DNA from 2 places in the Motilimonas sp. 1_MG-2023 genome. Region 1 is predicted to be linked to the other one. Evidence: riboswitches for the same ligand, from Rfam matches in the RefSeq annotation. Region 1 holds a riboswitch; the other holds the start of a gene.
What was found. A riboswitch is a leader RNA that binds a small molecule or an ion and turns the genes downstream of it on or off. The one in region 1 is predicted to bind cobalamin.
Positions count from the first base shown of each region.

Region 2: another riboswitch for cobalamin. It lies ahead of Q4519_RS08075 (ABC transporter ATP-binding protein); the one in region 1 lies ahead of Q4519_RS14440 (DUF4198 domain-containing protein).

Region 1 is NZ_JAUOPX010000028.1:19,582-25,501, reverse strand. Features, by position in the region: gene Q4519_RS14460 (energy-coupling factor ABC transporter ATP-binding protein) at 1-529, opposite strand, end outside; gene cbiQ (cobalt ECF transporter T component CbiQ) at 520-1,308, opposite strand; gene Q4519_RS14450 (hypothetical protein) at 1,305-1,883, opposite strand; gene cbiM (cobalt transporter CbiM) at 1,880-2,509, opposite strand; gene Q4519_RS14440 (DUF4198 domain-containing protein) at 2,697-3,530, opposite strand; cobalamin riboswitch at 3,657-3,899, opposite strand; gene Q4519_RS14435 (methyl-accepting chemotaxis protein) at 4,050-5,696, opposite strand; gene Q4519_RS14430 (potassium channel family protein) at 5,847-5,920, shown strand, end outside.
Region 2 is NZ_JAUOPX010000011.1:86,300-92,219, forward strand. Features, by position in the region: gene thiI (tRNA uracil 4-sulfurtransferase ThiI) at 94-1,548, shown strand; gene Q4519_RS08070 (hypothetical protein) at 1,648-1,773, shown strand; cobalamin riboswitch at 1,842-2,045, shown strand; gene Q4519_RS08075 (ABC transporter ATP-binding protein) at 2,111-2,911, shown strand; gene Q4519_RS08080 (ABC transporter substrate-binding protein) at 2,920-3,855, shown strand; gene Q4519_RS08085 (iron ABC transporter permease) at 3,863-4,897, shown strand; gene Q4519_RS08090 (hypothetical protein) at 5,000-5,326, shown strand; gene Q4519_RS08095 (hypothetical protein) at 5,401-5,760, shown strand.

The sequences.
Region 1 (5,920 bases):
CTGTATCTAAGGCGTTAGTTGGCTCATCGAGTAACAACACCTTGGGCGTCATAGCCAATACACTGGCTAGACTAATCATGCGTTTTTCGCCGCCAGAAAGCTGGTGAGTAATACGACAGGCAAAATGTTCTAAGCCTAATTGATGCAGCACTTGCTCGGCGCGCAGCTTAGCTTCAATGCGGCTAAACCCCAGATTTAACGGACCAAACATCACATCTTCTAATACCGTGGGGCAAAATAATTGATCGTCAGGATCTTGAAATAAAAACCCTGCTTGAGCACGTACATCAACAAAGGATTTTTCGCTATCGCGCGCCGTGCCAAATGCAATAACCTGGCCTACTAGTGGCTTTTTCAAACCCACTAATAAATGTAATAGCGTGGTTTTACCTGCCCCATTATCACCCATCAACGCCACCCGTTCGCCTTGATAGAGCGAAAAATTAACCTGGTCTAACACCGCTGGACGCCTTGGGTAAGCAAAGCTCACCTTATCCAAAGCCAGTAATGGTACGTTATTTATTTCCATATAAAATTCATCCCAATCAAGATGGTGAGACTGAACAGAGCTAAACCAACAAACAGGCGATCCCTGCGTTGCCATTGCATCTCATGATGCAGGTATAACTTGCCTTGATAGCCTCGGCATTTCATGGCATTAAAAATACGCTCGGAGCGCTCCAATGAATGAATTAATAACATGCCGATTAAGTAACCTATGGTGCGCCAAGTGTGGCAATTACAACCCATAACAAACGCCCGCGCCCGCATCGCAAGGCGCATTCGCGCGTATTCTTGATTGATCACATCGAGATAACGCAAGGTAAATAACATTAAATGCACTAACTTTTCCGGCACTTTTAATTTGGCAAGACTTTGCGCCAACACCACTGGGCTTAGGGTCCCGACCAAGGCTAGCAACATTAGCATCACGCCATTGGCTTTGAGCGCTATCATCAGCCCATGCTCTAGTCCTTGCCAACTGGCGCTAAGGCCAAAACCTTGCCAAATTGGCGTACCCGGCGTGGTAAAAGGCAATAAGAAGATCAAACAGATCATAAAGAGATCCATCGCCAGCATGCGCTTAAAGGTACGTCGTAAATCGAGTCTAGCTAACATCGCGACCAATAAAGCCACACCTAGGCCGGTAATCAACGGCAAAAACACTTGGCTCAATACCAACACAAAAGCAAACCCGAAGGCAGCTAACACCCGTAAGCTAGGATCGAGTAAGTCCACTACCGAGTCTTGGTGCGATAAACTTTGCCCGCGCCATGAGGTGGCGCTGTGATCCAATAATTGGCTCATACTTTGGCCGACTGGCGATAACGAAAATACATGCCCAGCCCAACTAAACCTAAGATGTAGCCTAAACCGCCTAATATATCGGTGAGACCACGCTGCGCTTGCAGGGCGGCGATTTCTTTGCGCAACGGAGTAACTTGCTTGGCGACTGCACGTTCAACCAGATTGGCAATAACGTGAGGGTTTTGTTCAAAACTGGGACGTTTTTCTGCTCTGGTGTCACTCAATGCCGAAGTTTGTGGCGCTATCTGAGTTAGCCCTAGACCATCAGGTAATTCATTGGCGGGCAGCGTTAAATTTAAAACATGTCCAGCGCCTAGCTCAATATGAAAATGGTGGTCTTGCTGCTGCGTAGCCTGAAACTGAAATATACCTTGATCGTCAATTATAGTGCTGCCAAGGGGATGGCTTTGCGCATCAGTGATAGTAACCACCGTGCCTTCATGAGCCATATCACCATTGGAAAAACCCGCTTCGCCTTCGATTAAGCTACCAATGGCATAAACGCCACCCACCACTTTATGAGCATGTACTGACGTAATAAAACCAGCCAATAAGATTGCAATGAATAGCTTCATCTTACCTCCTGCAACCTTGGTTGCGCTTTAACACCCAATAATTCAGGTTTAACTTTATGTAATAAATACACCGCAGCACCAGAAACAAAACCTTCAATTAACATCACAGGAACATGGGCTGGTAAGGTGGCCTTTGCCACTAAAATAAAGGCATCGCCAGAAAGAGCCAAAGCGCCCGCCACCAGCAAGCTGGTAATAGCCACGGCGCCAGCGCCACCTATCGCGCCCCAAATAGCCGCTCGATTACTGCTACCAGAGCGTATCCCCCAATAGCAAATGGCATACATAATGAGACCGGGAATCGCTATATTGAAAGTGTTAACCCCCAGTACTAGCACGCCACCAAAGCCAAAAAATACCGCTTGTAAAATAAGCGCGACAAACAAAGCTGGAAACGCCGCCCAGCCTAAAACAATGCCAATTAAGCCATTCATGATCAGGTGAACACTGGTAAACCCTAAGGGCAAATGGATGTAAGAAGCGATAAAAAATACCGCCGACAACATGCCCACTTGTGGCAAGTTATCGTAGTCCATACGTTTTAACCCAATGCCTACGCCAATGGCGGTTAACACGCCCCCCAGAGCTAAAACGGGTATTGAGAGCGCGCCATCAACTATGTGCATATTTTTCCTTTGCCTGCATGTAGACATAGAAAAGGGGCTATTTCTTCGCAAAACCGCAGCAAGTACATCCTTGTATGCTTAGCTTTTTCATCCATGAACAAGATATTTTGCTACGAAACAATCCATTTTCTATCACTCATGCATCATTCTAAAATTAAGAACGCTGGCTTTCTTAGCCCTAACGAACCTATTTTATCGCGTGCGCTTGCACCCAGATCACAGCATCTTGCGAGAGCTCTTTACCTTGATAGGTTTTTTCTGGGCCCACCCCCAAAGCTGCGAAGCCCCATTGCCCTGCTTTTGGAATACCAAAGGTAAAAGTGCCGTTGGCGTCAGCAAATAGACTAATAGTGGTAAAAGCATCGGCTGGTGGCGTAAATGTCGCTTGCTCGGCAAATTTATTCGCGCCCATATCGGGTTGATAGTTTAAGAACTCGACTTCGATTTCGGCAAATGGCACCGACTGGCCATTGGCTTTCACCACACCGGTGAACGTACCGCCTTCATAGATGGCATAAGGCTTAGTAAGGGGCACAATTTCTGCAGGTAAACCCAGTTCGTTCGACCAATCAGTAGGTAAACTGCCTACATTGACTATGGTTTTACTGATCTGCTGAATATAAAGATTTTCTTCTTTTTCAAAATACGGCGATGGCGTTAATACGAATACATAATCACCAAGACCGCGTAAAGTCGCGCTGGCTTCATAGGCTAGACCCGTATCAACAGCACTGCTCCATTGGATCGGCTTAACTTGCTTGGTTAGGTCGGTTTTCTTACCTTTTTTAACCACATAAAAAGACTGGGGCGCATCAACGGCCATCACATGACCACTTTCAGCAGGGTGTGTAAACGGCATTTTAAAGGTGATATCACCACCTTTATCACGCAGCAAATCTGGGGTGTAAAGCATTTGAAAATGGGCGTGAGCCGAAATGGAATAACTCGTAGCCAGAGTTAATAAAGACAGACTTAGCCAACGTCCTTTCTGTTTAGCCTTAAAGCTTTTACTGGTAAACATTTTGATTCTCCGTCTGAACATTGTTTGCAGGCGGAGTTGTGGAGGAAACGATAAAACAAACGCAGTAAGCCTATTTAAGCTCACTATCATTACCATTTGGATACCGTCCGGTGAAGCCCTCCGCAACACCTAGTTAATCTATTGGTTTGGTATCCGGACTTATCAGCAGTGACTTGTATGTCACCTCAAAATGTCGCCTTCCCATCTAGTTTTAGCATTGAGCAAAAACAAAACAGTGGCCTTAGACACTTTGTTAACTGAACTACCGTTGCGGGGGCAGTGTTGGCATTGTGAGTCATAATCAACTCAGGCACCATCTTCCCAAACCGATGAAGACTTAAAAATAAAGACTCATCGGCGCTGTGCTGTTCACACAACATCCAATAGAGCGCGCACATTATCGCGGCAGCTGAATGATGTCAATTTTTGTTCGTAAATAGCGCTCAGCTCCATGTTTTTCATGACAAATAAAAAGCTCCCGAAGGAGCTTTAATAACAAAAATCACAACGTGATTGAGCTTATACTTTAAACGTCTTAATCGTCGCATCCATTGTTTGTGCATGAGCAGCAATAATGTCTGCCACTTCATTAAGCTCTTTTAATACAGTAACCGAACCTTCAACTAATTCTTTCACTTGGCTTAGATTTTCATTCATTTCAATAGCAACACCAGACTGCTGTTCAGAAGCCGTGGCAATTTGGCTATTTAGATCGGCAATGCTATGAACCTGTTCAGCAATGAAGTCAATTTTCTCCCCCGCTTGGCTAACTTGCTCAACACTGCGCTGTGCCTCATCAACACTGGTTTTCATTAAGCCAACCGCCTGACCAGCACTGGTTTGTAATTGCTCGATCATACGCTGAATTTCTACCGTCGCATCTTGGGTGCGCTGCGCCAAGTTACGTACTTCGTCGGCTACCACCGCAAAACCACGCCCTTGCTCACCGGCTCGCGCCGCTTCAATAGCCGCATTTAAAGCCAACAGGTTTGTTTGTTCGGAAATGCCACGAATGGTGTCGACCACAGTGCCAATACTCCCCACTTTACCTTCTACTTCATTTACCGCAGTTGAAGAGGCATCAATATTACTTGATAACGAACTAATAATGCCGATAGTGGCTTCAACATAACGATTACCATCAAGGGCTACCTTATTAGCATCTGTGGTTGCTGATGAAGCAATGCTAGCATTATTTGCCACTTCTTTTACTGTCGCGGCCATTTGACTCATGGCTGAAGCTAACTCATCAATTTGACCAAACTCTTCTTCTATCGAGTCTTGTACCGCTTCCATACAGATGGACAATTGCTCTGATACATCGTTTAGTTGATCGGAGGTCAATTGCTGTTCGGACAGAAGAGCTTTCCAATTACTGGCAGTTAAGCGCACCGCGGCCGCAATTTCGCCAAACTCATCTTTACTATTCAGGGTGATATTTTCACGTAAATCTTTATTCGACATTCTATTAATGCCAGAAACCAAATGCGTTACCTGTTTCGACATGGTGTTGGCAGCCCAAACCAAAATGAAGACAAATACCACCACCATAATTAAAGTTTGTAATAAACCACGCTTGATCGCGCCATAGTAAATGCTATCAACTTGCTCATGGTTAACAGCAGCGGCAATGCTCCACCCCCAAGGCTTAAACCCACGAGTATAGACTTCAAGCTCGTTACCTTGCTTAATCGCGCTAAACCCACCTTCACTTTCACCGGATGACAAACTTAACTGAGTTTGCACATTTCCCGGACTAGCGGCATCGAATACACTGGCAAGTTTTTTCCCGACCATACTCACTTGGTCAGGATAGAGTAATGCCACCCCGGCAGAGCTGCCTTGAGCAGATATCACCCAATAATGGCCATTATTACCCCAACGCATTTTATTTAAGGTATCCAAGGCGTATTGCTTGGCCTTCTCTTCTCCACCTAATTGGGCTTGGGCTTCAAATGCCCCCTTTAGCACACCATCAGCTACTGCAAGTTTTTGTTGCAGCTCACTTTGGCTTTGCAGTAGCACCTCAGAGCGAAGCTGGCTGGCGTCGAAAAACAACTTGCCCGTTAAAAGCAAGGTGCTAAACACCATTAGCAACACCATTTTTGGCATCAGCTTTACATTAGCAAATACTTGCTCTAACCAATTTAATCGAAAAGCAGTCATAGGGAACCTCGAATACGAGAAATAGAATAAAATATTATTATATTGTCAATTTATGCGTTAATTTAACTAGTCCAATGACTCCAAACTACTTGAAGTCTGTAAACTAATCGACCAAGAATATCCATACTTTAGAACTAGGTTAAAAAAAAGATGAATTCGAGCCCCACGAAAACAAAATCAGTCGGCCCCTTAGACATCGCCATGATGATTTTATCTTTAGTCAC
Region 2 (5,920 bases), on a different contig from region 1:
AGTGGCAAACTTGCAGGGCAAAAAACCACCACTTTAAGTCCTCACATTCTCAGGGTATAATCCGCACCCTAATTTTTACCCTAAGTGAAGCCGATGAAATTTGTCGTTAAGTTTTTCCCTGAAATCCTGATGAAGAGCAGGTCTGTTCGTAAGCGTTTTTGCAAAATGTTACAGGGCAACATCCGTAATGTATTAAGACGCTATGACGATGACGTGAAAGTCATTTTAGAGTGGGATCATATCATCGTTAAAACGGTCAACGACACTGACAAAAATCGCGCCAAGCTGATTGAACTGTTGTCGAGCACGCCGGGGGTGGCGTTCTTTTTAGAAGTGCAGCAATCGCCATTTGAAGATTTACATGATATTTACGAACAAGTACTGCCGTTAGTTGCGGATAAACTAGCGGGTAAAACTTTTTGTGTACGCGTGAAACGTCGCGGTAAACATGACTTTAGTTCAACAGAAGTTGAACGTTATGTTGGCGGTGGTCTAAACCAACACACTGACGCAGTTGGTGTGCAATTAAGAAAGCCTGATGTCACAGTGCAACTTGAAATTGACCATCAAGATTTATTCATTGTTAAGCAGCGCCATGAAGGACTCGGCGGTTTCCCTATGGGCTCACAAGAAGGTGTCTTGTCGCTGATTTCAGGCGGTTTTGACTCAGGTGTTTCTAGCTACATCATGATGAAACGCGGTATGCGCGTGCATTACTGCTTCTTCAACTTAGGTGGCGCCGCTCATGAAATTGGCGTTAAACAAGTCGCTCATCACTTATGGGATCGCTTTAGTTCATCTCATCGCGTGAAGTTTTTAGCGGTGCCGTTTGAGCCAGTTGTTGCAGAGATCCTTGAAAAGGTCGAAGACGGCCAAATGGGTGTGATCTTAAAGCGTATGATGATGCGCACCGGCGCTAAATTAGCCGAGCGCTTAGCGCTAGATGCCATGGTAACGGGTGAAGCGGTGGGCCAAGTATCGAGTCAAACGTTGCGTAACTTATCGGTGATTGATAAATCGACCGATACCTTAATTTTACGCCCCCTGATTGCGATGGATAAGCAAGATATCATCAACACGGCGCGTCAAATTGGTACGGCAGAGTTTTCAGAGACCATTCCCGAGTATTGCGGCGTGATCTCCAATAAGCCTACCGTGAAAGCGGTAATGAGCAAGATTGAAGAGCAAGAAGCCAAGTTTGATATGGCGCTGATTGATAAAGTGGTGGAAGCCACCATGACGCTGGATATTCGCGATATCGGCGAACAAACCGATGCTGAGATCACTGAGGTGGAAACCACGGCGCAATTTGCGCCAAATGAAGTGGTGTTAGATATCCGCTCTGACGATGAGCGTGAAGACAAGCCGCTAAAAGTTGAAGGCGCCACCGTTGAAAGCATGGTGTTCTTTAAACTGGGTACTCAGTTTGACACCTTAGATCAAAGCAAAACGTATTTGCTTTACTGCGACCGTGGCGTGATGAGTAAACTACAAGCCTTGTACTTAAAAGAAGCCGGCTTTACTAATGTGAAAGTGTATCGCCCTTAGTTTTCGAGCTGAGTGTGAACTAAAAACAAGCAGCCTCGGCTGCTTGTTTTGTTTCTGCCATGTATTTCACGAGCCAATGAATCCGAAGAGGAATGTACTTTGAAGATTGGTATCGTACAAATGCCGATGTCGTGGCAATTAGCCACTAATATGGATTTTATTTGCCAAACCATTGAGGATTTTGCTCATCTCTTTATCGACCGTGATGGGCTTCAGCAAAGCTGAGGTTAACTATTGTTTCTATTAATAATAGTTTTAGCTTAAATCCCGATATAAATTGATGTTTGCTGTGCTAAAATCCTCCGCGTTATGGTGACCAGTTTGGTCATAATATGGGAACACGGTTTAAGCCGTGGCTGCCCCCGCAACTGTAAACGAGTAGTTTTTTGTCTGCGCTGCAATGCCAATTCAGCGAAACCACTGGTCCATGGACTGGGAAGGTCACAAAAAATGATGAGACGTGAGCCAGGAGACCTGCCATAACCTAAACAAAATTCGGGACGGGGTGTGCCCTACAGGAGTGGTATGTTTTTGTTATCTCAACGTGAGTTTAAGGGTGCTTATGCACCTTAAAATTCGCGATCTTAGTTGGTTTGTGGCCAATAAAGCCGTGTTACAGCAGATTAACTTGCAGATAAACCAAGGACAATTTGTTGGCTTAATCGGTCAAAATGGCTCGGGTAAATCGTCGTTACTCAGGTGCGTCTATCGTCAGCATCGGCCTTGCTGTGGCCAAGTGTTATTGGCGGGGCAGGATGTGCATCAGTTGTCAGCCAAGGCGTTCGCGCGGCAAGTGGCGGTGGTGTTGCAAGAGTTTCCAGCGGAGTTTGGTTTTACCGTTGAAGAAGTAGTACGTATGGGCTTAACCGCGCATGTGTCATTGCTCAGTGGCTTTCGCCGTTATCGCCAACAAGTTGATCAAGTATTAGCAACGGTGGGTTTATTGGATTTGCGTGCGGCTAACTTTGATAGCTTGTCGGGCGGTGAAAAGCAGCGCTGTTTATTGGCGCGGGCGCTGATCCAGCAACCTAAGCTGCTGATCTTAGACGAGCCAACCAATCATTTAGATATTCACTATCAATTTCAGCTACTTGATTTAATTAAATCATTAGGCGTTACTGTGCTGTGCAGCTTGCATGATCTTAATATTGCTGCGCGTTACTGTGATTATTTATACCTGCTTAATGACGGCATTATTCAACAGCATGGCAGCCCAGCACAGGTGTTAACCGAACAGCATTTGGCGGAGCAGTTTTTAATGCGCACCCATGTAGATCAGCAAGTGCATCACACTATTCCCCGGATTAACTATTTGTCGGTGATCCCATCATCGAATACTCCATTCAATAACGCATTAAATTAAGGAAAGTGATGAAATCAATTGTGGTGGCTTTAGGTTTGTTAACGGGCGTAGTACAAGCTCATGTTGCTATTGATGTGTGCGGCGAAGTGGTGGAATTTAAGCAAGTGCCGAAACGCGCTATTGCCAATGACATCAATATGCTCAAGATCATGTTGGCATTGGACTTAACCGCCAATATGGCGGGGTATTCTGGCGTATCGGCACACCATAAAATGCCCGATGAGTTGGCGTTAACAGTAAAAGACTTACCTGAGATCGCGCCGAAATATCCGAGCATGGAAAATTTACTTAATGCCGATGCCGATTTTTATTTTGCCGGTTGGAATTACGGCATGGAAGTAGGTGGCGCCGTGACGCCAAGTACGCTAGCTAAATATGATATCCCGACTTATGCGATTAAAGAGTCGTGCGCCCATGTGCAAACGCGCCCTCATATCAGCTTAGAAGATACCTTTTATGACATTGACAGCATAGGCGCTATTTTTAATGTTTCTGGGCGGGCTAAAGTACTCAATGATGGCTTTAAGCAAAGGTTAGCTGAGGTTGAATTACGATTAGCTGGCGTACCAAGTAAATCGGTCTTTGTTTATGACAGTGGCCAAGATAAGCCCTTTACCGCTGGCGCCTTGGCGGTGCCTCACGCGATCATTGCCGCGGCTGGCGGCCATAATGTAATGGCGAACGTTAAGCAAAGTTGGACCCGAGTCAGTTGGGAAGCCGTGGTTGAAACCGACCCAGAGCATATAGTGATCATTGATTACGGTCAGCCTAGCGCTGCGGAAAAAATTGCATTTTTAAAACGTTTTCCTGCCACGCAAGGGGTGAAAGCAGTAGTGAATGATAGTTTTACTATTTTAAGTTACGCCGCTGCCACGCCGGGCATTGAAAACATTGATGCGGTTGAGCAGTTGGCGAAAGACTTATATCCGCAGCGATTTAAGTAATGAAACCATGTTGACTCAAATAACACGTACAACGGCGCTGCTGATTGGCCTGAGTCTCGTTTTAATCTGCTCGGCGTTAGTCTCAATCACCTTGGGCGCGGCTAGCTTATCTCTTGCTGAAGTGAGCAGCATCTTAGGGCATAAGTTACTGCCAAGTTGGGCGCAGGTGACAGAGACGAGCGAGGGGATCAGCAAAGCCAAACAAGCGATTATTTGGGATATACGGTTACCGCGAATTTTACTCGCGGTATTGGTGGGCGCAGGGCTGGCGTTAGTCGGCACTTGCTTGCAAGCCATTACCCGCAACTCAATGGCTGATCCTTACTTGTTTGGCGCCTCGGCAGGAGGCTCGCTGGGCGCGGTGATTGTTATTTTACATGTCGGCCTGTTCATTGGCCCTTATAGCTTGCCGTTAGCGGCTTTTATTGGCGCTCTTTGCTCTATGTTATTGGTGGTGTTTATTGCCCAGCAAGGGCATGGCTTATCGCAACAAAAATTGCTGCTGACGGGGGTAGCAGTGCATTTTATCTTGATGTCACTGACTAACTTTTTAATTTTTGCTGGCGAACAAAAAGCCGCCGGCTCAGCGATGTTTTGGATGCTTGGCGGCTTAGGCATGGCGCAATGGTCGCATTTGGTCTTTCCTGCTGTGGTGTTGGGTTTGGCATTGCTGTTGATGATGCTACGGTCTGGGCGCTTAAATGCCATGATGGCGGGGGATGAAACGGCGGCTACTTTAGGTATCAATGTTAATCGCATGCGAATGGCGGTGCTGGTGGTCTCAGCCTTGGTCACGGGGGTAATGGTGGCGTTTAGTGGCGCGATTGGTTTTATTGGTTTAATGGTGCCGCATTTAACGCGAATGCTGGTGGGGGCGGATAACCGCAAAGTGCTGCCTGTTAGCGCGTTACTCGGCGCGCTGCTATTGGTGTGGGCAGATGCAGGCGCACGAGTGCTGATTGCGCCGCAAGATTTACCTGTGGGCATTATCACCGCGATGCTGGGTGGTAGCTTCTTTATTTATTTAATGGCAAGAAAGTAACTTACTCAACAGCTCCTAAATTGAAATTAAATGGCCTAGATGGTTTTGATTTTAAATTGATGGTAGCTTGTTAGGCCGTTTAGCTAACTTGCGAATATCACCATGAAAAAATTACATATCGCCCTTTCAACCAATCAAATTGCAGCCACTATTGCTGACTATTCTGTTCGTCTTGGCGCGGCGCCTTGCTCATATATTGAAAATGAATATGCCTTATGGCGCACCGAATCGTTAAATCTATCGGTGCGCCAAGATCCTTCTTGTCCGCCTGGAGAGCTGCGCCATTTAGGCTGGGAAGATGCTAGCGCCACTGAATTTAGCGAAGAGTTAGACGTGAACGGCATAAAATGGGAGCGCTTTAATGCCCAGCAGCAAGCGGATGAAATTAATGAAATTTGGCCGCAAGCGGATTATCGACCTGAAAATTAATCTATTACTCGACTCGATTTTTTTAGCGAAAACTATCAATACTGAAGCTTATAGTTGGGCTTATTTGTATCTTAGTGTGGCTGCTAGCCTTTTGGGCCGGTTATACCCATGAGCAGCATGCCCCTTTGATAAGAGTGATTATCTACTTGTTTGCGATGGGGATGTTGGTCTCTGGGGGATATCTAGCGGGTTATGTGGATTATCGCTATTTAGATCAGCAAAAGCAGCAGCTGATCCGCACAAAAGGTTTGTGGCTGGCGCGCTGGTATTCGTATTACCCGTTTGCTGATATAAAAGCGGTGGATGTGCGAATGGCGTCAGCAATCGTACATAAAGACGACAGTTTACAATCTAACTCAGCCCGCGTTTCGTATTCGGCGGTGATTAAATTAAAGGGCGATGAGGTTTATTTTACTGGCTCGAGTGACAAGTAGGAAACCATCCAACATGCGCAGCAACTGGCAGAAAGTATCGGCAAGCCAGTGCGCATTAAAACCCATGGCCGAACTAAAAATCGCTCAAAGACTACGAAGTGAGCATGGCTCGGATGGGCTTATTATTGCTACTTATCCTTGCTTTGATGGCGGGAACCTA